3 regions of the Zhongshania borealis genome follow, and region 3 is predicted to be linked to each of the others. Evidence: predicted binding sites of a transcription regulator. Region 3 holds the regulator's gene; each other region holds the start of a gene.

Region 1 (10,935 bases), 310 kb from region 3:
CTATAGCTGGATCATGGGCCGCAAGGTACTGGATAATGGCGAACTGACCACGCTAGACAGCCGGGACATCGTTGCCCGCGCACAGCTCTGGCGCAAAAAGATTAGCGGAGAATAATATGCAGCAAGGCCACGCAAACAACACCGGCAGCAATGTCGATCCGGCAGAAATTGCCAAGTTTGAAGAACTCGCCCACCGCTGGTGGGACCGCAACAGCGAGTTCAAACCCCTGCACGACATCAACCCCCTGCGCGTTAACTATATTGATGAGCGCTCGCCCTTGGCAGAGCGTAAAGTTGTCGATGTAGGCTGCGGCGGCGGTATCTTATCTGAGTCAATGGCTCAGCGCGGCGCCAAAGTCAAAGGTATCGACATGGGCGAAACACCGCTGAATGTCGCGCGTATGCATCAATTGGAGTCCGGCACCAAGGTCGAATATTTCCAGATAACAGCCGAGGAATTAGCTGAAGACGAAGCCGGCTGCTACGACATCGTCACCTGCTTAGAAATGCTTGAGCACGTTCCCGACCCCTCCTCGGTCATTCGCGCCTGCGCGAAACTCTGCAAGCCCGGTGGCGACATTTATTTTTCCACCATCAATCGCAATCCCAAGGCCTTTATGCTGGCCATCGTTGGCGCCGAGTATTTATTAAAAATGCTTCCTCGGGGCACCCACGACTTCAGCCGCTTTATTCGCCCCGCCGAATTAGGCAACTGGGTACGTCAAGCCGACTTGCAAATGCAACACATGACCGGCTTAACCTATAACCCCCTACTGCGTACTTACCGCCTTAACGACAAAGATGTCGACGTCAATTACATGATTCACGTTAAGAAACCGCTGTAATGCTAAAGGCCGTACTGTTTGACCTCGATGGCACCCTGCTCGATACCGCAGCGGATTTCACAACGGTATTGAACGCCATGCTCGCTGAGCACCAATTAGCACCACAGAGCTATGACGAGGTGCGCAAGCGGGTTTCCGATGGCGCTCGCGCAGTGGTCAGCCTCGGCTTTCAACAACAGGAAGGCGACGCTGGCTTCCAAAAATTGATCAATGAATTTTTAGATCGCTATTTGGCCCAGCTCGCGGTAAGCACCACCTTGTTTCCCGGCATGAATGAGGTCTTAGATCACATAGAAACACGTGGCTTGAAATGGGGTATCGTTACCAACAAGCCGGCCCGCTTTACTGAGCCTCTGCTGATGGCCATGGGTTTAGACCAGCGCTGCGCCACCGCCATCTGCCCCGACCACGTAACAAATCGTAAGCCCCACCCAGAACCCATATACCTCGCCTGCAAGGAAATCGCCTGCCTGCCCGCTCACACGATCTATGTTGGCGACCACCGCCGTGATATCGAGGCGGGACGCAATGCCAGCATGCGCACAGTGGCCTGTGCTTACGGCTATGTGTCAGCGGGTGATAGCGCGGAAAGCTGGGACGCAGACTATATTGTTGCCCAAGCCAGAGATTTAATTCCGCTAATCAATCAACTACATACTCCCTAAACCCGAGGATATTCTGTGCCTTTAAGCCTCCCCCATGATTTCATCGCCACCCCTCAATGCTTAGCGGGTAAAACCATTTTAGTAACCGGCGCTGGCGATGGCATCGGTCGCGCCGCAGCCCTAAGCTATGCCAAACACGGCGCCACTGTTATTTTATTGGGCCGCACCGTGGAGAAACTCGAAGCGGTTTACGACGAAATCGAAGCTGCCGGTTACCCGCAAGCCGCCATCTACCCAGTTCACCTGCGCGGCGCAGTAATGAAAGACTACGAGGAGCTAGCCAATACCATTGAACGAGAATTTGGTCATCTTGACGGCCTGCTTCACAACGCCAGTATTCTTGGCCAGCGCCGGACGCTAGCGCAAACCACCCCCGATAGCTGGGATGACGTACTACACGTCAATATCACGGCGGCCTTTATGATGACGCAAGCCCTGCTACCCATGCTCGCCGCCGCCAATGCCGCATCAGTGGTACTGACATCGTCCAGTGTTGGCCGCAAGGGTCGCGCATTTTGGGGAGCCTATGCGGTTTCAAAATTTGCGACAGAAGGCTTTATGCAAGTTTTGGCAGACGAAGAATTTGAGTTAAACAACACTCGGGTTAACACCATAAATCCCGGCGCTACCCAAACCGTCATGCGCCGCACGGCTTATCCCGGCGAAAACCCGCAAAATAATCCGCTACCAGAGGTCATTATGCCGCTGTATTTGTATTTAATGTGCGATGCCAGCGCCCAAGTCAACGGCCAGCAGTTTGACGCTCAGCCGAAAAGCTAAGCTACTCCAAAACAAAAGTCTCCGGAAAAAAATCAAAAGAAGATAGGGAATAAGGCGCGGTAATTTACCGCGCTTTTGATGCATCAGTCGCGCAGCATACTCTGCATTAATTCAATCTGCTGCTGGTAGGCTTCGTCACCCTCACCCGGCGTTACCGGCAAACCGAGGCGCGCAAATGCCGTCACCTGGAACCAATCAACCTCGGCCAATGGATGCTGCGTTCCCACATAGGTCTGCAGCCGTGCAACGGCCACAACATCTGCGTAATCAGCCGTTTCCAGCTCCCGACTAAAGTCAGCGCAGCCTTCAGGAACAACCACCAGCTCCTCCGCAAACCCCCAAACTTCCAGAATTCTGCGACCCACTTCTGGACTAAGCTCCAACAAAGCCTGATCCAATAACTCCGGATGATCTCTCAGAAAACCTCTACCAACGGCGTAGGAGAGAATTGGTAACGCACCAATTTGATGGATAATACCAGCAAGTGTCGCGAGCTCAGGTTTGAGATGGACTTGCGTTTTTGCCAAGGTATGAGATATCGCCGCAACATCAGTACTCTGCACCCAAATACTGCGCATACGTTGATTCAGTGATTCTTTTGTCGACAGAAAAATTTGCTGCATTGCCAAGGTTGTGACCAGTGTACTGGTATAGCCCAAGCCAATACGCCCTATCGCACCCTTTACATCATTGATCGGCTGCAGGCCGCGCAACAGCGAACTGTTGGCAACCCGTAAAATTCTCGCCGCTATTGAACTGTCATTTTCAATAATGGTGGCCAGCATCCCAATATTGACATCAGGGTCACTGGCGGCCTCGCGAATTTCCAAAGCCACTTCTGGCAAGGTCGGCAGTACAATTGCGTCGTTCTCAATCGCCTGCAGCAAATCCATCCGGATTTGTTCGATCAAAGGGGTACTTGAACTCACATCAACACACTCATCAATTACGATAACTGAAGATTAGCAGATAATTTACCACTGCAATCAATTCTGTGACGCCTAAATTTACGCCAGTACCGCTTCTGCTGCCGCAAGTGCTGCTGTAGCATCGCACTTATAGCCTTGAGCCGACATTGCCTCGGCCAATGCCGACAGCAACAGACGAATATTTTCAGGTTTAGCGCTATAGCCCATCAAACCAATACGCCAGACTTTTCCGGCAAGATCGCCCAAGCCTGCGCCAATCTCTAAATTGTGATTGGCTAATAGATACTGGCGGGTTGCTGCATCATCGACCCCGTCAGGAATATAAACACTATTAAGTTGCGGCAAACGCTGCTCTGCGGCCACCACAAATTTAACACCCAAGCTTTCTAAACCCGCAGCTAAGGCGCTGTGCATAGTTGCATGACGCTGCCAGGCATTCTCCAGCCCCTCTTCTTGTAACATAACCAAGGATTCATGCAGGCCGTACAAGGCATTAACTGGCGCAGTATGGTGATAGGCCCGTTTACCACCCTCACCCCAATAGCCCAAGATCAGATTCATGTCTAAAAACCAGCTTTGTACCGGGTGTTTGCGCGCCTTAATAGCATCCACCGCGGCAGAGCTAAACGTCACGGGCGACAATCCCGGCGTACAAGACAGGCATTTCTGGCTGCCAGAGTAAACGGCATCGGCCTGCCACTTGTCCACTAATAGCGGCACACCGCCCATCGAGGTAACGGCATCGACAATACTTAAGCAGCCATATTGCTTAGCCAAGCCGCAAAGTGCCTCGGCATCACTCAAAGCACCGGTAGAGGTTTCAGCATGGACAAAGGCCAACACTTTAATATCGGCGTGTTCTTTTAAAGCCGCCTCAACAGCGGCAGGCTCAACAGCCGTGCCCCAGGCAAAGTCCAAACGAATTGCAGTAGCGCCACAACGCGTCACATTCTCAATCATGCGGTTGCCGAATACACCGTTTACACAAACCAGCGCCTTATCGCCCGGCTCAAGCAAATTAACGAAACAAGCCTCCATGCCAGCAGAACCCGGCGCCGAAATTGGCAGGGTTAATTCATTGCTCGTTTGAAAAGCGTATTTTAAAAGCGCTTTGGTTTCGTCCATCATGCCCACAAACAGGGGGTCGAGGTGGCCAAGCGTTGGCCGGCCCAGCGCTTCCAAAATACGTGGATGCACATCAGAAGGGCCGGGACCCATCAAAGTGCGAAGCGGAGGATGGAAAGACGAAATAGCCATAAATAAATCTCACTGATCTGTCGCTACGCCGCAAGCGTAAGCAAATGTATTAATTGAACCCAAATATTGGCGGCAATTATACCCGATTCACACGCTAGGGTAGAGGCCGAGTTTACTGCGCCTTATTGATAGCAAATTCCGATAGTGGCAGCCACGGTAAATCATCCCTAAAAGCGCGCAATAGACGATAGTGCTCATACTGAAGCTCTTTGCTTTGCTCGCAGCGAAGCCGTATCGCTTCAACATCGACTGGCCTTGCCTGATCACTAAGCTCACATAATTGTCCCGTCGCTGCATCCCACGTAAAGCTACCGTAATAGCGCCAGTCGTCGATTAAATGCCACTCACTACAACCGGCCTGACTTTGTTCGTGTATCAACGCCGGCTCAGTAAAGGGCCACGGCGCGTACAAATACCCAGCAAATGCCGCTTTAACGCGGCTAGCAAATTCAACGTTAGACGCTAACACTAACTGCGCCTCAGCCTCTGCAGGACTTGGTAAATTAGCGGCCCCGGTGCAAATACGACATCCACAGCTCTCTGTATCAGCAAGTACAGCTAAACGTCGCAGACACAAGTCATGCTCCTTCGCCAGTTCAGCAATACGCGTCTTGGCATGCTTACGATCGCGAAATAGCGCAAGTAACTCAGTCGTCTGCGCAATATTTGCAGGTAATCCGGAACGCAATCGTAACTGTAACTCGCCACGGTCATTAGAGATAAAGCGCATGCAACAGGGCTTGCCCATGGCCTTCATACGACGCTGCAACAAGGGTTTTTCAGCACGAAGTGCGGCATTTACATGCAGTGCCGCCGATAAGTCTCCCGCCAGCGCCTGCCACTGAACTGCATATACCCGACGCGCTAATTTGGCGGCCTTGCTATCACCCGCTGAGTTTTCGAAATGAGAACACACTTGCTCCTGTAACGAGGTGGCGCCAGCCAAATACAACAACTCCCCCGCCTCACCCAGCAATCTGTATACCCCGGGCTGCAAGGGAATGGCATCGATATCCGTTTGACTGATTGTTGGTGGCAGTACCGGCAAGCCGAGCAATAAACCCGCTTCAAAATTAAACACAGCCTCACCTTTGTCAGCCCGGGCGTAATCAAGAAAGGCCTTCATTGCATCGACATCTGCCATTGCACGGTGATGAACTTCAGAATAAAAACCTATTCGTTCGCAAATGGTTTCTAAACCATGCCGTGGCCAATCCGGATAAAGTGCTCGCGCTAATTTTAAGGTGCATAAAATACGGGGCTGGTAGTCGCGGCCGTAGCGAGCAAAATTCGCCCGCAAAAAGCCGGCATCAAAGCGGGCATTATGAGCAACTAAAATCGCGCCATCCAAATACGACCACAGGGTTTCTTGTATCTCGGAAAAACGCGGCTTACCGCGCAACATACTGCTACTAATCCCCGTGAGACCTTGGATAAATGATGGCACCGCGCACGCTGGGTCAATCAACGACTGCCATTCAAGCTCTTGCTCACCACCAAGCACACGAACCGCCGCTTCCATTATCTGATCTTGCCCGGCCTGCCCGCCCGTGGTTTCCAAATCGACAAGGGCAAAACGGTAATCACCTAGCACCACTCACCCCGGTGCATTCCTGCCTGCGACTTCATTTTAGGAAGACAAATGGCGTAAAAAGACAAATTCATGTAATTCAACCTAAAACGTGGACATATCCGAGCAATGATAAACCACGCAAGGCCGCGCATCATGATATACGCCAATTATTATTGAATAAGCTCAGGGCCATTACGACAAGCAACACGGGCCAGCCACCTCAATTCTCTCGATTCCATCCCGTAGTAAACACGGTTCAGCATTGACATTTACACCACTTAATATACTGTATATACATACAGCATATTAAGTAATCTATTCTGCGACACCATGAAAAATCACTCTCTTGAACAATTACTCAATGAGCGCAAGCTCTGGCGAGGCCAGCAACTCCGGAGCAGCGCGACGACGAGCGACCGCCTGAGCACGGGGTTTAGCGCGCTAGATTCAGCACTGCACACCGGCGGCTGGCCTCGCAGCGGCTCTACCGAGTTATTAGGTGAGTATGGTATTGGTGAATTGTGGTTGTTGATGCCGGGCCTATGTGAACAGCTCGCTGATCGTTCAATAGCGTGGTTAAATCCGCCTTATATTCCCTATACCCCCGCCCTAGCGGAGCAGGGCCTACCGGTGAACAGACAGCTATTGGTCAGTCCCAAAACGTTCGCCGACCAGCTCTGGGCCACCGAGGAATTACTGCGTAGTGGCGCTTACGCCGCGGTTTTAAGCTGGTTTAGCAAAACGGATCTAAATGATCGCCAGTTGCGCCGCCTGCACATTGCCGCATTAGATGGTCAGTGCTGGCATATTCATTTTCGCCCCGCTAGCTTGGCCAAGCAGATATCCCCCGCGCCACTACGCCTTCACTTGAGCGCAGCCAAGCAATCCCTGCAAATTGACATTATTAAACAACCCGGCGGTCACGCCGGGCAGCAACTCCAATTAGCCCGCCCCGCCGCCCTGTATCTGCAGCAAAGTGCTGCGACGACGTGGCCGGTATACAGTTCAACAAGCGTGACACAAAGCCAAGCCACACGACGCAAAATAAGCCTGTTGGCCAATACCGGTATCTTCGTCGCCGCAACACAGCAAGACAACGCGATGAATAGCAGCCAGGCGAGCAATAACGAGTCATCCCACTAATGTTATGGCTATGCCTGCGACTACCAACGCTGCCACTCGAAGCCCTTGGCGCGCATCATTCGACAGGCATGCTGGCACTAACGCGGAATAATATTATTGTGATGGCGAACACCAGCGCGCAACAAGCGGGAATCGCTAGCGGCATGTCGGTCGCCAGCGCAATGAGCTTGTGCAGCGCGCTTGAGCTTCGCCCCCGTGACCACCAGCGCGAACAACAATGCTTAGCAAACATCGCACTTTGGGCCTACCGCTTCAGTGGTGATGTCTGCCTTTGCCCACCCAATGCGGTATTGCTAGAACTGGGCGCCTCCTTGCGCTTGTTTAAAAATATGGCCAGGCTCTACAGTAAATTCATTAGCGCCTTTCGCCGCAGGGGGCTTAGCGTGCAACTGGGTATTGCCCACACGCCACTGGCCGCAGAATTACTCAGTCACCAAAATATCAGCCCAACCAAGTTAGTAAGCTCTGCCGGACAAATACGCCAAGAAGCCCTACACAATGCCCTGCACGCTCTGCCCACTGAGCTACTCCCACTGGACGCAAAAACCCTTAACACATTACAAGAAATGGGCATGCATCAGCTCGGCAGCCTCCAGACTCTCCCCCGCGCCGCCCTTGAGCGCCGGTTTGGCAAAGCCATCGCCATCGTGCTCGCCAAGCTGCACGGTGAACTGCCTGATATTCGTCCACAATTCACCCCCCCAGAGACTTTCAACGCCCAACGTCATTTTGACGGCGGCCTGCACAGCAAACAACAATTGCGTTTTCCGATCTCTGCGCTACTGAGTGAGCTAGAACACTACCTGCGTCTGCGCCAGTGTTTAAACCGCGATATGCAATGGGAATTTCACTACCTAGACGGCAGTAGAGAAGCCTGGTCACTGGCGCTGAGTCAGCGCCATTTCGATCGTTGCAGCCTCATTGAACTGGTTGTACTGCGCTTAGAATCCCTCAGTTTACAAGGGCCAGTAGAAACGCTCAGCCTGCGTTGCGAGCAATTTATTGGCAACGAGCAACACAGCGACCAGCTATTTGATACCGCCAACAGCAGCAAACAACAGGAAAAAACCAGTCAAGTATTAGACAAACTACGCCTCAGGTTGGGGGCCCAGCGCTGCCACTTATTCAGTTTGCAAGACGCCCATCTCCCAGAGTTAAACTGGGTGCTCCGAGACGCTCATACCTCAACGCCGACACGCTCACCACGCCATGGCCAACCAGCCACCGGCAAACAAGCGTCACTACCAATGAGCGACAAGCTGCTGCGGCCAAATTGGCTCTGCCATCCACCAGAAAACATTAGCGAAACCTCTCAGGGTTTATTCTGGCAAGGTGAACTGCAATTATTGCAAGGGCCGGAGCGCTTCGACGGCCAATGGTGGCAACAGCGTCAAACCCGCGACTACTATATTGCCCGCCATCAACACGGTGCCTTGTGCTGGGTTTTTAAAGACTGCCTAAATCGGCGTTGGTATTTACACGGTTTTTTCGGCTAGCGCTATGCCTAAGCAAAAGCCTACTACGGTGTCTTACGCCGAGCTTCACTGCCTGAGTAATTTCAGCTTTTTACGCGGCGCCTCTCATCCGCATGAACTGCTTAGTAGCGCGGCTGAACTTGGCTATACCGCTATTGCCATTACCGATGAATGTTCCCTCTCTGGCATTGTCCGCGCCTACCGCGCCAGCCAAGAACATAATATTAAATTAATTTGCGGTGCGGAATTCATTCTCGAAGGAGGTATTCATTTGGTTTTACTCGCGCCAGTGCGGCAAGCGTATACCGAGTTATGTTCACTCATCAGCAGAGCTCGCCTGCACAGCAGCAAAGGTAACTATCAACTAAGCTTAGGCGATTTACGACGCTATAGTCAGCACTGCTTTGCCATTTGGATTAACCCCGATGAAACCGAGCACTACGCTAGCGAGCTAAAACAATATTTTGGCCAACGACTCTGGCTTGGCGTCAGCTTTCACGGCCAGCAACAAGCCGAGCCCTATTATTTTAAACGCTACCAAATAGCTCGCGAGCATCGCATTAACATGGTTGCCTGCGGCAATGTGCATATGCACTCCCGCCAGCGCAAACCTCTGCAAGACATACTCAGCGCCATTCGCCTCAACACCTCAATACAAGCCCTTGGCAGTAGCGTACAGGCTAATAGCGAACGCTATCTTAAACCGCTGTCGCTACTGCAGCGCGACTACCCAGCCGGTTTACTGGAAGAAAGTTGCGCGATTGCCGAGCGCTGTACATTTAGTCTGGCTGAACTCAGTTATCAGTACCCCAACGAGGTAGTACCTAATCACCAAGACGCCCGTAAATTTCTGCGTGAGATTACCCTGCACGGAGCACAGCGACGCTGGCCAAAGGGTGTACCCGAACTGGTTAAAAGCCTGCTCGACAAAGAGCTGAGCTTAATTGCCGAGCTAGAGTACGAACATTATTTTTTAACGGTTTACGATATTGTCCAATTTGCTCGCAATCAAAATATCCTCTGCCAAGGCCGGGGATCGGCGGCCAATTCAGCGGTATGTTACTGCCTTTTTATCACTGAGGTGGATCCATCCCGGGGGCAATTATTATTTGAACGGTTTATTTCCAGAGAACGTGATGAACCACCAGATATCGATGTCGACTTTGAGCACGAGCGCCGAGAAGAAGTCATTCAATACATTTATAAGAAATACGGCCGTCAACACGCCGCCCTCGCGGCGACCATTATCAGCTATCGGCGGCGTAGTGCGGTGCGCGATGTTGGCAAGGCTTTAGGGCTCGACGATTATTTGCTGCAAAAGCTGTCTGGCAATATGGCGTGGTGGGACGACAAAAACACCTTTATTCAACGCCTACAAGAAAGCCAATTCGACACCAGTAGTGTTCCCGTTCAGCAGTTTATGAGTTTGCTCAACGAGATCCTCGGTTTTCCTCGCCATTTATCTCAGCACGTTGGTGGCTTTGTCATTACCCGCGACCCGATTGCCAGTTTGGTACCCATAGAAAATGCGGCCATGCCCGAGCGCACAATTATTCAATGGGACAAAGAAGATTTAGAAGCCTTAGGCATGATGAAAATTGATGTACTGGCCCTCGGCATGCTCAGCGCCCTGCGCAAAAGCCTCGCCTATATCAGTGCCGCAGGCAGCGGGGTTAAACAGCTCAGCGACATTCCCGCCGAAGACACCACCACTTATCAAATGTTGTGCGCCGCTGACAGCGTGGGCGTGTTCCAAATTGAGTCTCGCGCGCAGATGAGCATGCTGCCACGGTTGCAACCCCGCACCTTTTACGATCTCGTCATTCAAATCGCCATCGTTAGACCCGGCCCCATTCAGGGCGGCATGGTTCACCCGTTTTTACAGCGCCGCCAAGGTTTAGAAAAAGCTGAATATGAGAATGACGCCATTGCCCGAGTGTTAAAACGCACCCTCGGCGTGCCGGTTTTTCAGGAACAGGTTATCCAGCTAGCCATGGTCGCCGCTGGTTTCAGCGGCGGTGAAGCCGATCAATTACGAAGAGCCATGGCGAGTTGGGGTAAAAACGGCGATTTAGAAAAATTTCGTAGCAAGCTCGTCGACGGCATGCGCGAACGTGGTTATAGCGAGGCGTTTGCCGAGCGCCTCTTCAGTCAAATGAAGGGCTTTGGCGCCTACGGTTTTCCCGAGTCCCACTCTGCCAGCTTTGCTCTGCTGGCCTATGCCTCCGCATGGCTTAAATGCCATTACCCAGCCGCCTTTTACTGCGG
Region 2 (10,935 bases), 790 kb from region 3:
TAGCGTGCAACAACCAGCTCAAAGCCTTTATGGAAGAAGGCGGTGAAGTTTACGCCTGTCGCTTTGCCCTGCAAGCGCTTTACGGGCAAACCGAAAAAGCATTGATAGAAGGCATTCGTCCCATCAACCCCCTGGATGTCATGGACCTGCAATTGCTTATGGCCAGAGAAAAGGCGTTTACCGTTCACACTTGGACAGCCTAAGTGCCCAGCCCCTCGCAGCGCACTGCGCTGGCGAGGGGCTGACAAACCTCGCGCTTTACACGCAGACTCAATAAATAGGGATCACTATGAGCGAAATACTCGCCGCAGCAGTGCAATGCAGCCCCGTACTTTACTCCTGCGAAGGCACGGTTAACAAAATTTGCAATTGGATTGCCGATCTTGGCAAGCAGGGCGTGCAACTCGCAGTTTTCCCTGAAACAGTAGTGCCTTACTACCCCTATTTCTCCTTTGTTCAGGCACCCGTTGCCATGGGCAAACAACACCTTATGTTAATGCGCGAAGCCGTGGTGGTTCCGTCCATCCACACCGAGCGTATTGGCGCAGCCGCTGCCAAAGCTGGCATGGTGGTATCAATCGGCGTCAATGAACTCGACGGCCAAACCCTCTACAACGCACAGCTTCTGTTTGATAGCGACGGTAGTTTGGTACAACACCGACGCAAAATTACGCCGACTTATCACGAGCGCATGGTATGGGGGCAAGGAGATGGCTCCGGTCTTGCTGCCGTGGATACCGCGATTGGTCGCGTTGGTTCACTGGCATGCTGGGAGCACTACAACCCGCTGGCGCGCTATGCCTTAATGGCCGATCACGAAGAATTCCATGTTGCGATGTTTCCCGGCTCATTGGTTGGCGAAATTTTCGCGGAGCAAATCGAGGTCACCATTCGTCATCATGCCTTGGAGTCCGGTTGCTTTGTGATAAATGCAACCAGCTGGCTAAGCCCTGAACAGCAGCAACAGATAGTTGACGACACTGGCGGTCCACTGTCTGCCATTAGCGGCGGTTGTTTTACTGCCATAGTCTCACCCGAGGGCAGACTACTTGGCGAAACCCTGCGCAGCGAAAGCGGCGAAGGCGCCTGTATTGCAAGCTTAGACAAAAGCCTTATTGCCAAGCGCAAACGCATGATGGATTCCGTTGGGCATTACAGTCGCCCCGAGCTTCTCAGCTTGCTCATCGATAAAACCCCGCGCCCGCACACCCACGCCATGAGCGATCAGCGCCTAGTCACGGCCACCGCTAGTGACACGTCTCACCAAGATACAGTGCCAACAACGGTCTAAAGGAGGCTCATCATGACGCAAAAAACCGGACAATTAAGTGGCGCGCAACTCAGCCAATTACAGAGTCGCGGTATGCACTGGCTGAATAGCGATGCACTAGGTCTCGCGCGCAATGGTGGCGCCGGCCCAACTGACCACAAGGCGCTAAGTTTTGACGGCGACACCACGATGATTCCGATCGCCAAGCACCAAGACTCAGGTCAACAACGATCCTCTCCGTTCAGTGCCAAACTCGATCAGCACAGTGGCGAGGTCATGATTTTTGATCAAGGAAACTTAATCGCAAAAGCCACCGCGCCGGGCACACCTCGTTTCTATGCGCTCAGCACAGCGGAGGGTGTGCCCTATTCCAAAATCGCGACCCTCCACAGTAAAGACGTGCTCGCCACCACCGTTATGCAAACCTGTGTGCGCTATCGCAACCGCGACACCTCTTGCCAGTTCTGCGCGATTGAAGAGTCCCTCGCCGCGGGTAAAACCATTGCCCACAAATCACCAGCCCAATTGGCTGAAGTGGCCAAAGCCGCCGTTGAACTCGACGGTATCAGTCAGATGATCATGACCACCGGCACGCCCCAGAGCAATGATCGTGGCGCGGCAGTATTAGTGGCATCTGTTATTGCAGTTAAGGCGGCGGTTGGCATTCCAATTCAAGTTCAGTGCGAACCCCCTGCTGACGACATTTGGCTCCATCGCCTCAAAGCGGCGGGGGCAGATGCACTCGGCATGCATCTTGAGGCTGTCAGCGACCGCGTGCGCAAAGCCATTATGCCGGGCAAAGCCAGTGTCCCCTTGAGCCGGTATATGTCCGCTTTTAAAACGGCAGTAGCACTATTTGGGCGCGGCAATGTAAGCACCTACATACTGGCAGGGCTCGGTGACACTGAAGACGAAATCCTTGCCATGGGGCTGAAATTGATCGACATGGGCGTATACCCCTTTGTGGTGCCCTTTGTACCAGTAGCCGGAACGCCGCTTCAAAACCACCCGACACCTGATGGCGCGATGCTTGATCGCATTTTTTCGGTGCTAGGCCCTGCGCTCGCTGCGAGCGGCATGACGTCAAGTCAGCTCAAGGCGGGCTGCGCCAAATGCGGGGCCTGCTCCAGCTTAAAACAGTATGAACAAACGCCCGCGCCAATGCCCTTGGCAAACCACGCTGAGGAAACCGCACATGCCTAAGCACGTTCTGCGCTACGCCTTTGACGACCAAGCTTTTCGGGGCTTTCGAGCAACACAGGTTCAGGTCAAACTCACCTCCAGCAACTGGGAGCGACAGCGTTATTTTGCCCTTCGCCAACGCGTATTTAGCGACGAGCAACAACTACTCAGTCACGAGCAGGACGCCGAAGATTTTCGCGCCACGGCTATCGTCGCGCTGGCCAGCAACTGCGGCATGACTGACGACGTCGTGGGCGCGGTGCGGATTTTTCAGCGCGACGATCCAAACTACCCAGAGCTGTGGTTTGGTGGCCGACTCTGTGTTGCCAAGGAGTATCGCGGCCATAGCCAGATCGGTAAAGCATTAATTAACACGGCGGTGAGCCGCGCCAAACAACTTGGCTGCCAGCACTTCCACGCCTTTGTTCAACGCCAAAACGTACGCTATTTCAGTGGTCTGCACTGGGCTGAAATGGGTGATATCAGCATCGCCGGCCACCCCCATAAACGCATGCGCGCCGACTTGTCAGCCTACCCACTTGCCACTATGCCAGCACCAGCACTGCCCCATGCTGAGAGGACTTGGGCATGAGACCACTAAACCGCCGCCCCTCGTTTACAATTGACCGCACAGTGACGGATGCCAAGCTTGCGACATTAATTAGCAAACATCGCGAGCTGCCAGAAATAAAGGCCAAGCGCGCAATTCGTCACGCTGCGGCAATGCTGCCCAGCACCTCAGCCACTGACCTTAAGGCACGTTACGCCCAACCCGGCGACGACTGCGCGGCACTCCCCTGCCCGGGCGGTTACCAATTACTTGCCATGGAAGGCATGCTGCCTGATTTTGTTGCTAAAGACCCAAAGGCCGCAGGCTGGTCCTCGGTCATGGTAAACGTCAGTGATATTGCCGCCATGGGTGGTCGCGCCACGGCCATCGTCAATGCCTTCTGGCACCATGACGACGAGTCCAGCCAAATTTTAATGCATCATATTAAGCGCGCTTGCGACGTGTTTGGCCTGCACTTTGCCGGGGGCCACAGCAGTATCAGCCCCGCGCACACACCGAGCCTTGCGGTGGCCATAACGGGCTACGCCAGCAAGTTACTATCATGCCATCACCTGCGCCCTGGGCAACGGTTGTTCATTCTCAGTGATCTGAATGGCAGGTGGCACGGCGACCTCCCCTACTGGGGCTGTGTCGGTGGTAAAAGCCCTGAACAGATTCGCAATCAGTGGCAAATACCCGCCGAACTGGCTGAGCGCGGATTAGCGGTGGCTGCCAAGGACATTAGCAATGGTGGCATTCTCGGCACCTTGATTATGATGTTAGAACTTACCGCTTGTGGTGCCACCTTGGACCTCAACGCGATCCCGCGCCCACAGGGTGATTTATCACGATGGTTGCAGGCCTTTCAAAGCTTTGGCTTTCTGCTTGCAGTGGAGGCCGAGCAAGTCACTCCGCTAATCCAATTTTTCCAACACAGCCACCTCAGCTGCACACCTGTTGGCAGCATCAATGACAGCGCTTGTATTGAGCTGGACTACGGTGGCAGTCGTGGCGTTTTCTGGGATCTTAAATCAGAACAATTAACCAATATGGGAGGCGCATTATGCCCGCCGTCAATTTCACCGTGAGCTGGCCAGATGGCGAAACCCGCGAATATTATTCGCCATCGACCATTGTCCACCAATACCTAAAAGCTGGCGTCAGCTATAGCCAAGCAGAGTTTGCCGAGCTTTGCCAACACACCATGACTCAAGCCTCAGAGCGTGTTCGCCAGCGCTATGGCTTTGCCTGCAGTGCATCTAGCGCCGAATTGGAAAAACTTCAGCGCAAACTCAAGACACTGCGCGAACGCAATATTGAAGGCACCGTTGCCGTTATTGAACTGCGCTAAAGCATTTTTTTCACTCTTAATTGTATACCGGATGACATCATGACAAACCCAGACACTCTCCATTACAGCAGCATTATCATCGGTGCGGGCCAAGCTGGACTCGCTATGAGCTACTGCTTAAGTCAGCAACAGATCGATCACCTTGTATTGGAAAAATCCGACTGTATTGCACCTAATTGGCGACGCCAGCGTTGGGACAGTTTCTGCTTGGTTACGCCTAACTGGCAGTGTCAGTTACCGGGCATGCACTACCAAGGTGACGACCCCAACGGTTTTATGGTCAAAGATGAAATTATTGAATATCTCGACATGTACTATGAGCACAGCAAGGCGCCAGTGCGTTTCAACAGTCCGGCTACCTCAGTAGAAAAACGTGGCAACCGCTTTTATATCACTACGCCAAAACAAAACTACAGTGCCGATCATGTCATCGTGGCCTGCGGCAGCTACCACAAACCCCACATACTGCCCCAAGCTGCGGCTATGCCAGATCACATACAGCACATCCACTCCAGTAACTACCGCAATGCAGAGCAGCTGCCTGAAGGTGAGGTAATGGTCGTTGGCACCGGGCAATCAGGCAGCCAAATTGCTGAAGACCTGCATTTAAAAGGCCGCACCGTACACCTGTGTGTTGGCACCGCACCTCGTGTCAATCGACGCTACCGCGGCAAAGATGTGGTCAACTGGTTAGATGAAATGCACTACTACGAAACTACCATTGACAAACACCCTGAAGGCGCCAACGCACCTCACGCGACCAACCACTATGTCACTGGCCGCGATGGTGGCCGCGACATCAATTTACGGGTTTTTGCCGAGCAGGGAATGCATCTGTATGGACGCTTAAAACATTGTCGCGATGGTATTATTGAATTCAATGATGATCTCGCCAACAACCTTGCCTACGCTGATAAGGTCGCTGCCCGTATTCGCGATAGCATAGAGCGATATATTCAAGAAAATAAAATTGACGCTCCCGCTGATGAAAATATTCACAGCAACTACCTACCAGCCCACTGCGCTCAAATCGACATGAATCACGGCAAGATAAGCGCTGTGGTATGGGCAACAGGTTTTACCACCGATTACAGCTGGCTAAAGCTGGGAGTTTTTAATGAAAAAGGTAATCCCCTGCAAAACCGTGGCATTAGCCCTGAGCGCGGGCTGTATTTCCTCGGCCTCAACTGGATGAACACTTGGGGCTCAGGACGGTTTTACCACGTTGGCCGCGACGCCGAGTACATTGCCAATGCCATTACCCTAAATCAACATCAGGCCATTACAGCCTAGCGGTCAGCCGCTTTATTATCATTCAAGGAGTATGGACTTCGCTTTTGCTGTCAATGCCATGCTCCTTGTCCCCAGAAAAAAAGCCCCGATGCCAGCAAGAACACGGACAGAGATTACCGGTTTGCATTCCGCACAGATTTACATTCGCTCGAACACGTGATCACGGCATATCCGCAATACTTTTCTAAATCACAGTTATCGAAAAATACATAGACGCGACCGCCTATTCAAACAACAATATGGTCATGAAGCTGACTAACACCCTCGACCACATCAGATGCTAGAGCAAGCCACACCCTCAGCCAATTCGCTTGCGCCGGCCTCGCTCGACGATCCCCTCTACTACCTGAAAAACCTCCAGGCCGTAGTGCGCTGGGTCACTGCTCACCATCATGATTTGCTGAAAGCCGAGGAGCTAGAAGTTCTCCACCGACTCCTGCAGCTCGCTATGCCAGCACAAGCCCTGTTGGCCAGAATGATTATTCGCAAGGGTGAAATATTTCGCAGTGACAAACTTGAATACCAAGAGATTCCGTCAAGCCAGAGCGCCTTAGATGAGCTCGGTCAGCAGGGTTTTATTGATACCAAGGCTCAGATAAGTATTGAACAATTGTATAAACATTGCCGGCGCGATGAACTCCTCAATCTACTGCACGCTACGGGTAGTACATTACCGAAGTCGGCTAAAAAATCGGAATTGCTGTCGGCGCTTGAGGCCCTTGAGCTAGCTGCTGGCGCCAATTCTCTAGACCTTTGGTGGCCAGCGGCGCCCTTTAACTTGGTGTCACTGCAATGCATGGCCGTATTCGATCGCATGCGCCTGATGTTTTTCGGTAATCTTCATCAAGACTGGTCAGAGTTTGTGTTAACCGAACTTGGCCATCAAAGCTATGAAACCGTCGCCTTTGAGCCCCAATTTCGCGCCTTCGCCAGTCGCGAGGATGTCGATAGCTACCTGGCATTGCATTACTGCCAAACAGCATTGCAGGAAGCAATTGATATCAGCACCATCTTGCCCCTGTTACCAAGCCAATTAAGCAACCCCTGGCTTGAATATCGACGGCAGCGACTGGAATTTCAGATAGCTCAACAAGCCGAACGTGCAGGTGATATTCCACTGGCCATCGAACTCTATACCGGCAATGTCTTAGATGAGGCCAAGGTACGCTTATATCGCGTACTCGAAAAGAACAGTGACGATATTGCTGCCGTCATTCACGACATAGAACAGGATTTACAAATAACTTTCAGGCTAGAAACACGTATTCATCTTCAGCGAATTTTGCGGCGTCTGAGCCGTAAAGTGGGCAAGCCACGTTCACAGCCCAAAAGGCAAACTCTCCCTCTTATTGAACTTTCGCTTTGTGAGACCGACCAACGCGTCGAATTCGCCACGCTAGAAGCCCTCACCAAAGAGGACTATCTGCAAGGCTTTTATACCGAAAACTGGCTCTTCACCGGACTCCTTGGCTTGCTGTTTTGGCCGGTGCTGTTTGAGCCTTTACCTGGCGCCTTCTTTCACCCCTTCCAAGCCGGTCCAGCCGATCTTTATCGGCCTGATTTTGGCGCACGCCGACAACTTCAAATTGAGGCACGTCTCGCCACCTTAGATTCTGGAGAGTATCGGGTTTTAATTAAAAACTGCTGGCAAGAAAAATTCGGTATTGCCTGTTCCTTAGTTCACTGGCCGGTGATAACTGAAACCCTGCTGGATCTCGCACTCGCCACGATCCCCGCAGCACACTTAAAAACAATTTTAACGCACTTATTAGCGGATTTACGCAATCACCGCCGCGGCATGCCAGACTTGTGCGTGTTTGACCGTCGCCTGCAAAGCTACAAACTCGTTGAAGTCAAAGGCCCCGGCGATAGACTGCAAGACCACCAAACCCTATGGATAGAATCGATGTTAGCTGCAGGCATTCCCATTGAGGTCGCGCAAGTGCAATGGATAACCCCACCATGATGAATGTGTCGGTGAGATCACTGTGCGAATTTGCCGCCCGCACCGGCAGCTTGGAGTTTAAATACACCCCGGCACCAAGCGCCGAAGAAGGTATTGTCGGCCATATTACTGTTCAGCAACGACGCCCCGATCCCTACGTAGCCGAGTATCTACTTAAAGGCGAATGCGAAGACGTGTTTGCGAGCGGACGTGTCGACGGTTACTACGCACTGCAACAAGATTGCTTTCTGGAAGAAATAAAAACCCATCGCGGCAATGTCGCCAGAATTGGCCCTGGCCGCCGCGCACTGCACTGGGCACAGTTAAAAGTGTATGGCGCGCTGTTTTGCCGACGCGACAATCGCGAGTCGATTAATCTTCGCTTGACCTATTTTGAAGTGCGCAAAGAGGAAGAAACCCACGAAACGCTGGAATTTAGCGCCGACGAGCTATGGAACTACCTCAGCGTTTTATGCCGAGACTATGCCCAGTGGGCGACAAAAGAACAGCGTCATCGCGAGCGGCGCGATCTCGCCCTCGCCGCGCTGAACTTCCCTCACGCGAATTTCCGCACAGGCCAGCACGATCTATCGCGCAATGTATATATGGCGGTTGCATCGTCAGTGCCGCTGCTCTTACAAGCCCCTACCGGCATAGGTAAAACCGTTGGGGTTTTATACCCCGCAATGATGGCCATGCCAAAAACTGGCTTAGACCGCCTGTTCTTTTTAACCTGCCGCAATACCGGGCGCAAACTTGGGCTCGACGGCCTGAGCACCATTATCAAAGCGCAAGCCCCTGTCGACGGAGAAGCCCCACGCGGACTCGAAGCACCCCCTATTCGCGTACTTGAGCTTTCCTCTCGCGAAGCCGCCTGCGACCACCCAGACAAAGCCTGCCATGGTGACTCCTGCCCGCTGGCTAAAAACTTTTTTGACCGTTTAAGCGACGCCCGCGAAGAAGCCATTCAGCAACGTTTTTTAGATCAGTCCGCGCTCCGCGCTATTGCCCGTAACCATTCTATTTGCCGCTACTTTCTCGCCCAAGAAATGGCGCGTTGGAGTGATATTGTCGTCGGCGATGTGAACCACTACTTTGATCAATTCGCACTACTCCACAGCCTGACCAAGCAAAATGAATGGAAGGTTGCACCGCTAGTTGACGAAGCCCACAACCTTATCGACCGCGCCCGTGGTATGTACAGCATTGTGCTCAGCGAAGCGGAAATGCTTTACACCATCAGCAAGGCACCAACGCCACTGCAAAAGCCGCTGGCGGATCTCGAAGAAGCATGGCAAACGCTAATAAAGCCTTTTTTAAGCGACACCCCTGCAGCAGATGTAGAACACCGTTACTTCTTAGCAGACGTACCCGAAGAGTTAAATAGCGCTTTATACAGTTTAATTGCAGCAATAACCGACTACCTAAGCGACCACCACACTGCTGCCGACATTCAGTATGTGCTGTTTACCGCGCTCGGCTTTCTGCGCCTCGCCGACGCCTTTGCCGATCATTCACTTTGCACCTTAGAGTTTACCGTGTCGCCCCTAGCGGGCACCATTTTACGCGGCAGTGCCAAACTCAAAATCGACAACCTAATTCCCGCAGACCACTTAAAACAGCGCTTTCTTGATGCCAATAGCTGCGTGTTATTTTCGGCAACACTGTCGCCAAACCGCTACCACCAAGACCTCTTGGGCATGCCAGCAACCAGCGTCTTCAAAGACATCGAAAGCCCCTTTCAGCGCGAGCAAATTGAGCTGCGCTTTGTGACTGACATCAGCACTCGCCGCGACGACCGCTTTGCCTCATTAGAACCCATCAGCGCGCGCATCGCCACGCAGTTTAAGGCGCAACCCGGCAACTACCTTGTTTACCTCAGCAGCTTTGAATACCTCAATGCGCTGTGCGCGTGTTTAAACAAACTGCAGCAAGATATCCCTACAATTCGCCAAAGTGCGGGAATGGCGCCTTCCGCGCGGGAACAGTTTATTTTGGATGCCAGCGACACCACACCCAGCGTTGGCTTTGCAGTATTGGGCGGCGTATTTTCGGAAGGTATCGATCTACCTGGTGACAAACTGATTGGGGTTTTTGTCGCCACCTTAGGCCTACCACCCCACGACGAATTGCACGAGGTTTTGCGTACCCGATTGGAAGCGCGCTATGGCGACGGCTACCGTTACACCTACCTCTACCCCGGCATGCAAAAAGTCATACAAGCGGCTGGTCGCTTAATACGCACCCCCGAAGATCGCGGCGTGATTGAACTCATCGACGACCGTTTTCTACGTGAGGATATCAAAGCGATGCTGCCCAAATGGTGGCTGCATTGAGGAAAATAATGACGGGAATGTGGGGGCCAAATAGGCCAGCTGTCATCAACTACTTCATTGATCCATTTTATAACAAGATCAAATGCCCCAGCGTGTACCGTACTCCGCACCATCGCGTCATACCGTATCCGCTAAGCTCGAGATCGGTGAACGCACACTGCTGCGTCGACTGAAAGATGAGAACCTCACGTATAAAGAGGTCCAGGAACAAGTCTTTGAAAAGCTCACACTCCGCCGGTTACAGCGGGGTGAAGCAATGGAGTCGATTGCAGAAAAGCTGGGCTACTCCGATGCAAAATCCCTTGGTAAAATGCTTAAACGACGCACCGGCTTAGGCATTCGCCAGCTGCGACAGTCGACTTAAACAAACCAGTAGCCGCTTAGCACCACAGCCGACTTTGCCCTCGCCATTACACGCACTAATCTACATAGGCTGTCTATAAACGCCTAAACGAAGGTCCTAATAGGATATAATTGCCATTACATGGTCATAGTTCTACGAAATTTCCCAAGCCACCGCAAGCGATGAGCATCCAGCCGACATATGATTGAGCACACTTACCAACTTGTTTTTATCGGCGCCGCGCTATTCCTGTTTGCGGTGTTTGCCAGCATCATCTCCCGCCGGCTAGGGGCTCCACTACTGCTTATATTCCTGCTGCTCGGTATGTTGGCAGGCGAAGATGGCATCGGCGGCATTCGCTTTGATGACATCGACACCGCGTTCTTAATTGGTAACCTCGCGCTCGCCATTATCATCTTCGATGGGGGGCTCGGCACGCGCATGGACACCTTTCGCAGCAGCTTACGGCCAGCGCTCTCCTTAGCCACGGTGGGCGTATTTCTCACGGCAGGAATAACCGGCGCAGCCGCATGCTATATCCTTGACCTGCCTTGGCAAGAGGGCTTGCTGATTGGTGCAATTGTTGGCTCAACCGATGCCGCTGCAGTATTCGGGCTTATCAAAAATGCTGGGCTAAATCTAAAAGATCGAACCGGTGCCACCTT
Region 3 (10,935 bases):
CAGCTTAAGAATCGCCAGCGATACATTTGGTGTAGGCACCCGAATCGCGTTACCACTTAATTTACCCAGCATCGCCGGCAAAACTTTCCCAACCGCTTTCGCAGCGCCAGTTTCAGAAATAACCATGTTCAGCGGCGCGCTGCGCCCACGACGATCACCTTTGTGGTAATTATCGATAAGGTTTTGGTCATTTGTGTAGGAATGAACTGTCTCTACGTGACCATTCTCAACACCAAACTTATCGTCCAGCACCTTGAGTGGCGGCGCTATAGCATTGGTAGTACAGCTCGCTGCCGAGATAATCGTGTCTTCAGGAAGGATTTGATCACTGTTTACGCCATGAACGATGTTCTTCATATCACCCTTACCAGGCGCAGTCAGAATCACTTTAGCGATACCTGGACGACCTAAGTGGGTAGAAAGGCCTTCTACGTCACGCCATTTACCAGTGTTATCAACCAAAATAGCATCATTGATACCATAGGCAGTGTAGTCGACTTCTTCAGGTGAATTCGCGTAAATCACCTTCACTTCTACGCCATTAGCAACAAAGGACTGACGCTCTTCATCGACCCGAATAGTGCCATTAAAAGGCCCGTGAACTGAATCGCGACGCAGCAAGCTAACACGCTTAACCAAATCGTTTTCAGCGCCGCCATGACGAACAACGACTGCACGCAGGCGCAAATTCGCCCCACCGCCAGCCTTTTCAATTAACAGGCGAGCAACTAAACGGCCGATACGACCAAAACCGTATAGCACCACGTCACGTGACGGCCGAACGGGTTCTTTGGCGCCGCCAATCAAGTTTTCTACCTGACTGCGAACAAAGTCTTCTACCGATAAACCAGCCGCTTTGCCGGTTTCTTCGTAAGACACTGCAATCCGGCCTGCATCGATATGTGCAGTACCGAGATCTAACGTGGCGAGTGCTTGAATAATCGGAAAGGTTTCAAATTCTGAAATTTCATTTTGCTCTACCTGCCGCACAAAGCGGTGGGCCTGCATGATATCTAGCACCGAAAGGTTAACCAGATTCTTTCCATAGATGTAGGTTTTAACGTTATTGCTACGGTATAGCTTACCTATAAGAGGGATCATTCCCTCCGCTAACGCTTCGCGCTCTTTCCAATCGGCGAAATAATCATCAGGACGCTCACGTCTTCTTTCAGTCACAGCAGATACCCTTTGAATGGAGGGGGGAGAAAATTGTGCGCGTATTATCTTTATTACTGCGCCTAAGTTCAACCGCCCATCGCCATCTGTGCAATGTAATAACTACCAATAGCGGGTTACAATGGCTCGTTTACCGCTAACCTAAAGCAGAATTTTCCCACAGTGATTGAATTACCCGTAATTAAGTCTCTCCCCAAAGCTGGCGTGTTGCGCTGGGGTCAATGCCCCGCGGCAAGCCACGGCCTAGTTGCCGCGGAACTAGCCAGAGCACTGCAAAGCCCGGTGTTACTGCTAACGGCCGACACCGCTTCGGCCTACCAGCTTGAGCAAAACCTGCGGTTTTTCGCTGCCGAACTACCGGTTAGACTGCTCCCTGACTGGGAAACCCTGCCCTACGACAATTTTTCGCCCCACGAAGATATCGTCTCGGAGCGTTTGCGGACCCTCGCCGAACTACCAGACATGGTAAACGGGATTTTAGTCGCACCAATTAGCACACTAATGCAGCGTATCGCGCCACCCGACTACGTTCGCCAACACAGCCTGCGGCTCAAACTGGGCCAGAACATCGATATCAACCGATTTCGGCTTGAACTAGAGAAAAGCGGCTACCGCAACGTTGACACTGTTTACCAACATGGTGAATACGCTAGCCGTGGCGCCATTATTGACGTCTACCCGATGGGTAGCGACTTACCCTATCGCTTAGACCTCCTCGACCAAGAAATTGACAGTCTGCGCAGCTTCGATCCAGAAACCCAGAGAGGCCTAGAGGCCGTTGACGAAATAAGCCTACTGCCAGGCAAAGAATTCCCTCTAGACGACGACGGCATTGCCTTATTCCGGCGCCAGTGGCACGAACGTTTTAATGTCGACCACCGTAAATGCCCGATTTACCAAGATATCAGCGACGGGATCGCACCAGCAGGTATCGAATATTATCTTCCTCTATTCTTTGAAGAAACCGGCACGCTATTCGATTATTTACCGTCCTCAACATGGGTACTTAACGCCAGCGGCATCGAAGCAGCTGCAGAGCACTACTGGCAAGACATACAGCAGCGCTATGAACAGCGATTAGGCGACTTACAGCGGCCAGTTCTGCCACCTTCCAACGTATTTCAGACTGTGCCTGAATTATTCGCCACCCTGAAAAACTACCCGCGCATCAGCCTAAACAAAGAAACACTACCGGCGACCGCCGGCGGCGTTAATTTCGCGATTGAAACCGCCCCCCCACTTAACATTGACGCCAAATACAGCGACCCCATTGCCGCACTGCGAAATTACTCCGCAAACCGTAAGGTATTGTTGTGCGCTGAATCCGCCGGCCGCCGGGAAGCGCTAATTGACCTGCTGACACGCCACAAACTCAAACCGAAATCATTCACCAGCTGGCGAAACTTTGCCGACAGTGACGCCCAGCTAGGCATCACAATTGCGCCCCTAGACGAAGGAATCTCAGCAGGCTCACCCCAAGCGTTCGCCCTCATCGCCGAGTCACAATTGTTTGGCAAGCGAGTTTCACAGAGTCGTCGCCGCAAAAAAGCCGCGGCGAGCACCGCCGAGAGCGTGGTTAAAAATTTGGCCGAATTGCGAGTCGGCACACCAGTGGTACACGCCGATCACGGCGTCGGCCGCTACCTTGGCCTACAGTCACTGAACATCGACAATCAAAGTAATGAATTTCTTGCTCTAGAGTACGCCGATGGCGCCAAACTCTATGTACCAGTGGGTTCACTGCAATTAATCAGCCGTTACAGTGGCGCCGACGACGACACCGCGCCACTGCACCGACTAGGCACTGAGCAGTGGAGCAAGGCCAAGCGCAAGGCTGCGGAGAAAATTCGCGATGTCGCCGCCGAATTGCTGGACATTTACGCCCGCAGAGAAGCCCGCGAGGGGCGCGCCTTTGAACTCAGCGATCTAGATTACAATCAATTTGCCGACGCCTTTCCGTTTGAAGAAACCCCTGATCAACAAATTGCTATTGAAGCGGTGCTCAGCGATCTAAAATCAGCTCGCCCCATGGATCGGCTAGTTTGCGGCGATGTGGGCTTTGGGAAAACCGAAGTTGCCGTGCGCGCCGCCTTTGTCGCCGTGCAAAACGGCACCCAGGTCGCCATCCTGGTACCAACCACATTGCTCGCTCAACAGCATTTCGAGTCATTCCGAGACCGCTTCGCCGACTGGCCCGTAAATATAGAAGTTCTTTCGCGATTTAGAAGTGCCTCTGAGCAAAAAGGCGTAATTGCCGAACTTGCCGCGGGCAAGGTGGATATATTAATTGGCACCCACAAATTGCTCGGCAATGATATTCGCTACAAAAACCTAGGCCTCGTTATTATTGATGAAGAACACCGCTTCGGAGTCCGTCAAAAAGAAGCCTTGAAAAACCTCCGCGCCGAAGTCGATGTATTGACCATGACCGCGACGCCTATTCCGCGCACATTAAACATGTCGATGGCCGGCATTCGAGATCTATCAATAATCGCCACCCCGCCCGCTCGACGCTTATCGGTCAAAACCTTTGTTAGGGAGTCCGACGACGGCTTAATTAAAGAAGCTATACTCCGAGAAATTCTTCGCGGCGGCCAGGTTTACTACCTCCATAACGAAGTTAAAACCATCGAAAAAACCGCTCGAGATTTAGAGGCAATGATCCCAGAGCTTCGGATTGGCGTGGGGCACGGCCAAATGCGCGAGCGCGAACTTGAACAGGTGATGAGTGATTTTTATCACAAGCGTCACAACGTCCTTGTTTGCTCAACCATTATTGAAACCGGTATCGACGTCCCCAACGCCAACACGATCATTATCGACCGCGCTGACAAATTTGGCCTCGCCCAACTTCACCAGCTACGTGGCCGGGTCGGCCGCTCGCACCACCAAGCCTACGCTTACTTACTAACGCCGCCAGAGAAACAACTTACCGGCGACGCCCAAAAGCGCCTTACTGCCATCAGCGAAGCCGACACCTTGGGCGCAGGTTTCACGCTTGCGACACAAGACATGGAAATTCGTGGCGCGGGGGAATTGCTCGGTGAAGGCCAAAGCGGCCAAATTCACTCCATTGGCTTCACTCTGTACATGGACATGCTCGACCGCGCGGTAAACGCAATCAAGGCCGGCAAAAAAATCAATTTAGAAGACAACAACGCCGATCACATCGAAGTCAATTTGCGCCTACCGGCGCTGATACCGGACGATTATTTGCCCGACGTCCAAAGCCGTCTAATGCTCTACAAGCGTATTGCGGGCGCGGCCAACAGCCACGAATTGCGAGAACTGCAGGTTGAAATGATCGATCGTTTTGGCCTATTACCAAATCAGGTCAAAAATCTATTTCGCTGCGCCGAAATCAGACTCCACGCCGCTGCGCTAGGCCTGAGCAAAGTCGAAGCCTCCAACCAAGGTGGACGAGTCGAATTTGGCGACGACACCCAAGTTCATCCGCTGAATATCGTTAAACTCGTGCAATCTGCACCCGCAAGCTACCAACTCGATGGCGCTAATGCCCTTAAATTCCGCGAACCTTTAGACGAACCAACACAGCGCTTTGAATTTATTGAAGCACTATTGGTCAAGCTAGAAGCAAAACACTAGAATTACAGGCGCACCACCGCGTTTAAAATATGAGATCGAACACTATGAGCAAAACTGATCACCGCTGCTATGCACTACTCCTATTTATGCTTTGGGGTTTCAGCGCGGCTGCATTCGGCCAAAATAATGATCGTTTTCATATCGACATGGTGATTTACGGCAATAATGATCCCGCAAATATGTATGAAGAAGAATGGCCAGACAATGTGCATTTGCGCTACCCGCGAAACTGGGTGCGCCTGCAATCAAGCACCGGCGCGAGTTCTCCTCGTATTGTTGATAGTAGCGATCCTGAATTTGCCAAAGCAGCCAAGTCGCTACGAATGTCCTCTCGCTATAAACCATTATTTTTAGCAAGCTGGGAACAAGACCTTAAGCCACGCAAAAAAGCCCCGGCCATTTTGATCCAAGGCGGTAAACGACACGGTAAACACTACGAGCTAGAGGGTTATGTTCGAATTGCGGTAGAGCGCTATCTGCATCTGGATACCAATCTTTGGCTGGTAAGCTATGGCAGCCGCGGTGGTGATTACTACCTGCCCCACCAACCACAAAGTTATGACGAAGTCGAAGAGCCGTTGCCATTAGCGAATCAAGGCTTTGCCACCACGCCCGAGTACGCCCAATTCAAGGAGCAAAACCCTGGATTTCAGGCCAATACGCCCTACCAGCAAAACACCGACAACCCGATTGAACAGATAGTAGTCATGAAACAACACCGGCGGATGCGCAGCGACGAACTCCACTTTATCGATCACCCAAAATTCGGCGTAATCATCAAAGTAACCAAAATCCCCCCGCCAACTAATTAACATTAGACCAGCGCTTAGCCGAGTTATTAGCCTCGGCTAAGTTATTAGCAAATCAAATGATCTAATACTCGGCAATACAGTCGGCAAGAATAGCCTTTACCTGCAACATGCCGGTATCAATAACGGCGCGAATATCTTCCATCGTAATCAGATTATCGCTAAGTCCCGCCCCTGGATTCACGACCAACGACACTGAAGCATATTCCAAACCAGCCTCTCTCGCGAGCGCGGCCTCGGGCATTGCGGTCATACCGACGATGTCGTTACCGTCATTTGCCAGTCGCCTAATCTCCGCGGCCGTCTCCAAACGCGGGCCCTGCGTCACGGCATACACACCATAGTCTTCGAACGCAATATTGGCGTCAACAGCCGCATTAGCGAGTCGAGAACGCAAATCCTGGCTGTAGGGATAGCTGAAATCGATATGCTCAACCTTGCCATTCTCACCATCAAAAAAGGTTTGCGCACGGCCCCAAGTGTAATCGTTAATCTGGTCCGGAATGGCAATAACCCCCGCCACAAAACGCTCACTAATACCACCAACAGCGTTAACCGCAATAACGGCGTCTACACCCGCCTGCTTGAGCGCTGAAATGTTTGCGCGATAGTTAATCGCGTGCGGTGGAATTTCATGGCCGTGACCATGCCTAGCAAGAAACAAAAATTCAGCCGATTTATAACGTATCCGCTGTAGCATTGCGCTAGGCACACCAAAGGGCGTTTCAACTGCGGTTTCTTCTAGCACTTCGGCACCAGGCCAATCACACAAGCCTGTTCCGCCAATAACCGCTATTGTTTTAGTCATTTTTTAACTCCGCAATCCGCCCTTGGGCATTTTCAATTGTTATGGGATCCATCTTAACCGTGGTGGTCGGAAACGCTACATCACCGCCGAGCTCATGAATAATCGCGAGTATCTGCAATAACACATCTTGTTTTATTCGGTGATACTCAACCCAATTAGTGGTTTTGGTAAAGGTGTAGACAAAGAAATCCAATGACGACGCATTGTATTTATTAAAATTTACAATCAATGTTTTGGCCAAGTCTATGTCGGCGTGATTTTCCAACATAGCCCGAACCTTATCGATAATCGCCGGTAACCGCGCGGCATCGTCGTAGCGCACGCCGATAGTTTCATAGATTCGGCGATTTAGCATTCGTGATGGATTTTCGACAGAAATTTGAGCAAAGGTCGCATTCGGTACATAGAGCGGCCGCTGATCAAAAGTACGGATCCGGGTTTGCCGCCACCCGATATTTTCTACGGTTCCTTCAATATTTTTATCAGGAGAGCGAATCCAATCACCAACCGAAAACGGCCGGTCTAAATACACCATTAAACCGCCAAAAAAATTGGCCAGCAAATCTTTGGCGGCAAAGCCCACTGCAATCCCACCAATACCCCCAAAGGCTAAAACTCCAGATATGCTATAACCTAAATTTTGCAGAATCATTAATCCAGAGACTATGATCACCGCCGTGCGCACCAATTTACCCAATGCCATTACAGTAGTGCGGTCTATGGGTTCATCTTTCGCCGTATAGTCATCCGACAACAGACGCAATTCTATCTGCCGTACCAGTGCCACCAAAAACCAAGCGAGTATTAACACCACACCCACAGCGCGCATTGAATCTAGCGCTGAAAAAATTTCAGCATCAGTTGACCGCCCAATAATTTCCAACACATGACTGGCACCAACCGCCCAAACCATAAGTATTGCGGGCCGACGTGCGGCATCGAGAAGCGCGTCGTCCCAAAGGTTGCGAGTTTTGGCAAACTTAAGCGCCAAACGTGCCATCAAGCGGCTAACAAAAAGATTTGCCGCTAAAATGATTAGCACGACAATAAACACATCACCCAACCACGGATATTGATCAGGTTGAAAACTGTCCCACCACTGTTTAAACATCACCGTTTTCCGTCATCTTGCCTATACAATTTCATTGCTAAGCCGCGCTGGCTTATACAAATGCACCATAAAAAATCAGTTTTAAAATAATGATAATAATCAAATATCAGAGCTAGCTTACTGAATATACAGTGAATTGTATAAAAGGCCTACCGCCACAATCCATACCAAATTTAGGACCCCGCAAAAATACCTACTAGACAGCAATTTTCTAAGTGTTAGTTTGAACCTAGGCTTTAGCAGAGGTGGCAATCATGACAAGACTAAGACCCCAAGTCGGAAACTGGTATAAAGATATTGAGACCGAACAACTCTTTGAGGTTGTCGCCGTAGACGACGGCAGTGACTCTGTTGAAGCACAGTTAATCGACGGTGAGCTCTGTCAATATGACATGGAGAGCTGGCGACAATTGAATTTAGAACGAGTAGAAGAGCCCGAAGATTGGCGAAACGCCTTTGAATTAAGTGATGATGACTACCGTTTTCTCGACGACACTATGGTCCCGGAAAACTGGAACAACCCGCTCTCAGAAATCGAAACAGACGTTATAAACGGCTTACTGGACGAATACTGACTGCAAGCAGTCGTCACCGACATTATTAAAAAACATGCGCCACCCGTCTTAGTTACACTTTGACGGGTTTTTTATATCGCCGCAAAAACAGCAGCTCCTTCGCATTTCATACTTGCTATCCATAAAACACTGTATATACTGACAGTACCTGTATAGATAAACAGATACTAAAATTATGGAAAAGCTCACAGCACGGCAAGCCCAAATTTTACAGTTGATCAAAGACCATATTGCGGACACGGGCTACCCACCTACTCGTGCGGATATTGCTCGAGTACTTGGTTTCCGCTCACCGAATGCTGCCGAAGAACATCTTAAGGCCCTCGCCAGAAAAGGTGCTATTGAGATCATTCCCGGTGCATCAAGGGGCATACGCCTGCCAGAATATCTCGGCATCCCAGTTATCGGCCGCGTAGCCGCAGGTAACCCAATATTGGCAGAAGCCAATATTGAGGATTACTGCGATATGCCGGCGTCCATATTTTCGCCGAGTGCAGATTACTTTCTTCGCGTAAAAGGCGACAGCATGATTAATGTCGGCATTTTCGACGATGATCTATTGGCCGTGCACCGCACTAGCGAGGCTCGCAATGGCCAAATCGTCGTGGCAAGAATTGACAATGAAGTCACTGTTAAGCGTTTCCAACAACAAAAGAGCAAACACCTCATTGCCCTGATTGCAGAAAATCCGGACTACGAGCCAATTCAAGTAGATTTACGCGAGCAGGACTTTGCCATCGAAGGCTTAAGTGTTGGCGTATTACGGCGCGGGAGTTAAAAATATGACTTGTATAGAGCAGATCCCTCTACATTACGCATCTGAATCTGCGGTTGCCGCTGGTCAGATTACCGAAATCACCATGCACAGCGACGCTCACCTGTCTAAGCCGCTATTAGCGGCCATGCTGACCCAACTCAGTGCCAATTCTGACCAGCGCTGGCTTTGCTGGGTAGCGGATCGCCCACTAAAGCCTCTGCTCAGTGAATCGAACCATCAGCACGGCCGAAAAATACTGCAGGTTGTGTCTAATACTGATCGAGATTTAACTGAAATAGCTATTCGTGCCCTAGAACGCGGCAAAAGCCATACCGTGGCAATGCTACTAGAAAGGCCTCTGCGCGACGATGAACGTCTGGCACTGGCCAGTGCGGCCAAAGCAGGTGCTGCGGAGTGTTTAGTGATTTTAATGCAGGCCTAAGAGACCTAGAGCCCGAACTCCTACCCTCAATTCAGAGCAAGCATGGTCCAAGCAGATCGTTAGTGGACGATTTTGGCCTGCAATTCCAGCTCATCAAGGTCGGCTTCGCCATCTTCTGCGAAGGCGTCCTCTTCGGCAGCGGTAGATACAGCTTCAATACCGGCTTGCACCATGGCACGAGCTATTTCTAAGCATGAACCATTGATATGTTCTCTAGTTTCATCTGAGAAACGAATCGTCACTAGTGGGTTTTCGTCACCTTCAGAACGTTGTAACACAACGTCGCCGTTAGCAAGTTCAACCAATTCTAAATATGACAGCACAAAGGATTCCTTGATATTTCTAGCGCCAACACGGCGCCGTTGCCCGTATTGTATCAAACCTCTTAAGCTAGATGCCAACCGCGGTTTATTTCAATATTCCATTAAGGTGGCGCGATGACGAGCAATCATCGATTTTAATTCGTGCAGGCATACTGCCAAATCAGGTTTTGGCGCGTTTTCAATTTGACCATCCCAAGCTAACACCCCCCGTGGCGCGGGACTTGCAGCCGTGGTTTGGATGAAAGCGTAATTAACGATGACTTCTAGCCAGCCAGGCTCTACTTCCCGACCCGCTAACTCCTCCAGTTCTGGTGGAAGGTCATCTGCTACGAATGATCGAGCATTAAACTGCCCTTGGGGCAATGTCAGTGCAAACTTGGGCTGTTGATCTATCACGTCAGCAAGGTGGCACTGGTAGGCTAATAACAACTGCCACACGATTGAATCGGTAGTGGCGCGCTGAATGTGCCCGCCCCACTCATTCGCATCAGTTGAATCAAGCTGACCAAGATACTGCTCAGCAAAATAGATGTGTAAATTACACTGGCCGCGAAAGCTTTCTTTTAGTCCCGCCAATTACTTACTCACCTTTGTTTTCTTAGCTGGCTTTTTTGCCGCAGCAGTTTTCGTCGCCTTAGCGGCCTTTTCGCGCACTACCCACTTATCATTTTCGTAGAACGCTGCCCAACCCGATGGCTTACCGTCAACTTCGGTCTGCACATACTGTTCTTTGGTTTTGCGACTGTAGCGAATCACCGCGTCACGGCCCTCTTTGTCTTTGGCCGGCGCCGCAAACAAAAAGGCGTACTTCTCGTCGATCTCACTTTGATGTGGCAGTATCTCTTTTACCAAAGGCGCCCGAGTTTCTCTGTTCCGCGGAAAACCGCTAGCCGCCAAAAACAGCCCTGCAGCGCCGTCGCGGAGAATATAATGGTCATCGACTTTTTCACATTGGAGCTCAGGCATCGGCACCGGGTCCATCTTCGGAGGAGCGGCTTCGCCGCTGCGCAGAAGCTTGCGGGTGTTCTTACACTCCTCGCCAGTACAACCAAAATACTTGCCAAAACGACCCGTTTTTAGCTGCATATCTAGGCCACATTTATCGCATTCGATAAGTGGACCTTCATAACCTTTGACTTTAAAACTGCCCTCTTCGATTTCGTGTCCACTACAGTCAGGATTGTTACCACAGACATGGAGTTTTCGCGCGGCATCAATAATGTAGCTTTCCATGGCAGTATTACATATTCCACAGCGGCGCTTGCTGCGTAAAACCTTAGACTCAGCCTCATCATCGTCGCTATCGATGCTGACAAAATCTTCTGCTG

The links. Region 3 encodes LexA, which represses DNA repair genes until DNA is damaged. Its sites were predicted from a motif close to ACTGTNTNTANANACAGT; they were not measured.
Region 1: the regulator LexA is predicted to act here: its motif matches at 6,335-6,352, upstream of imuA (translesion DNA synthesis-associated protein ImuA).
Region 2: the regulator LexA is predicted to act here: its motif matches at 5,825-5,842, upstream of ABD836_RS00515 (VRR-NUC domain-containing protein).

Annotation. Positions count from the first base shown of each region.
Region 1 is NZ_BAABDM010000001.1:1,194,887-1,205,821, forward strand. Features, by position in the region: gene ABD836_RS05650 (TRZ/ATZ family hydrolase) at 1-115, shown strand, start outside; gene ubiG (bifunctional 2-polyprenyl-6-hydroxyphenol methylase/3-demethylubiquinol 3-O-methyltransferase UbiG) at 117-845, shown strand; gene ABD836_RS05660 (HAD-IA family hydrolase) at 845-1,510, shown strand; gene ABD836_RS05665 (YciK family oxidoreductase) at 1,526-2,290, shown strand; gene ABD836_RS05670 (HDOD domain-containing protein) at 2,374-3,219, opposite strand; gene ABD836_RS05675 (pyridoxal-phosphate-dependent aminotransferase family protein) at 3,298-4,476, opposite strand; gene ABD836_RS05680 (3'-5' exonuclease family protein) at 4,589-6,070, opposite strand; gene imuA (translesion DNA synthesis-associated protein ImuA) at 6,380-7,192, shown strand; gene ABD836_RS05690 (Y-family DNA polymerase) at 7,192-8,688, shown strand; gene ABD836_RS05695 (error-prone DNA polymerase) at 8,717-10,935, shown strand, end outside.
Region 2 is NZ_BAABDM010000001.1:99,074-110,008, reverse strand. Features, by position in the region: gene ABD836_RS00550 (MSMEG_0572/Sll0783 family nitrogen starvation response protein) at 1-203, shown strand, start outside; gene ABD836_RS00545 (Nit6803 family nitrilase) at 290-1,291, shown strand; gene ABD836_RS00540 (MSMEG_0568 family radical SAM protein) at 1,304-2,473, shown strand; gene ABD836_RS00535 (MSMEG_0567/Sll0786 family nitrogen starvation N-acetyltransferase) at 2,466-3,044, shown strand; gene ABD836_RS00530 (sll0787 family AIR synthase-like protein) at 3,041-4,090, shown strand; gene ABD836_RS00525 (MSMEG_0570 family nitrogen starvation response protein) at 4,066-4,353, shown strand; gene ABD836_RS00520 (MSMEG_0569 family flavin-dependent oxidoreductase) at 4,393-5,646, shown strand; gene ABD836_RS00515 (VRR-NUC domain-containing protein) at 5,924-7,612, shown strand; gene ABD836_RS00510 (ATP-dependent DNA helicase) at 7,594-9,927, shown strand; gene ABD836_RS00505 (helix-turn-helix domain-containing protein) at 10,010-10,291, shown strand; gene ABD836_RS00500 (potassium/proton antiporter) at 10,472-10,935, shown strand, end outside.
Region 3 is NZ_BAABDM010000001.1:885,569-896,503, forward strand. Features, by position in the region: gene ABD836_RS04195 (glyceraldehyde-3-phosphate dehydrogenase) at 1-1,176, opposite strand, end outside; gene mfd (transcription-repair coupling factor) at 1,339-4,782, shown strand; gene ABD836_RS04205 (CsiV family protein) at 4,827-5,594, shown strand; gene ABD836_RS04210 (S-methyl-5'-thioinosine phosphorylase) at 5,656-6,399, opposite strand; gene ABD836_RS04215 (mechanosensitive ion channel family protein) at 6,392-7,510, opposite strand; gene ABD836_RS04220 (DUF6763 family protein) at 7,765-8,085, shown strand; gene lexA (transcriptional repressor LexA) at 8,261-8,863, shown strand; gene ABD836_RS04230 (hypothetical protein) at 8,868-9,284, shown strand; gene ABD836_RS04235 (hypothetical protein) at 9,344-9,607, opposite strand; gene ABD836_RS04240 (hypothetical protein) at 9,698-10,183, opposite strand; gene topA (type I DNA topoisomerase) at 10,184-10,935, opposite strand, start outside.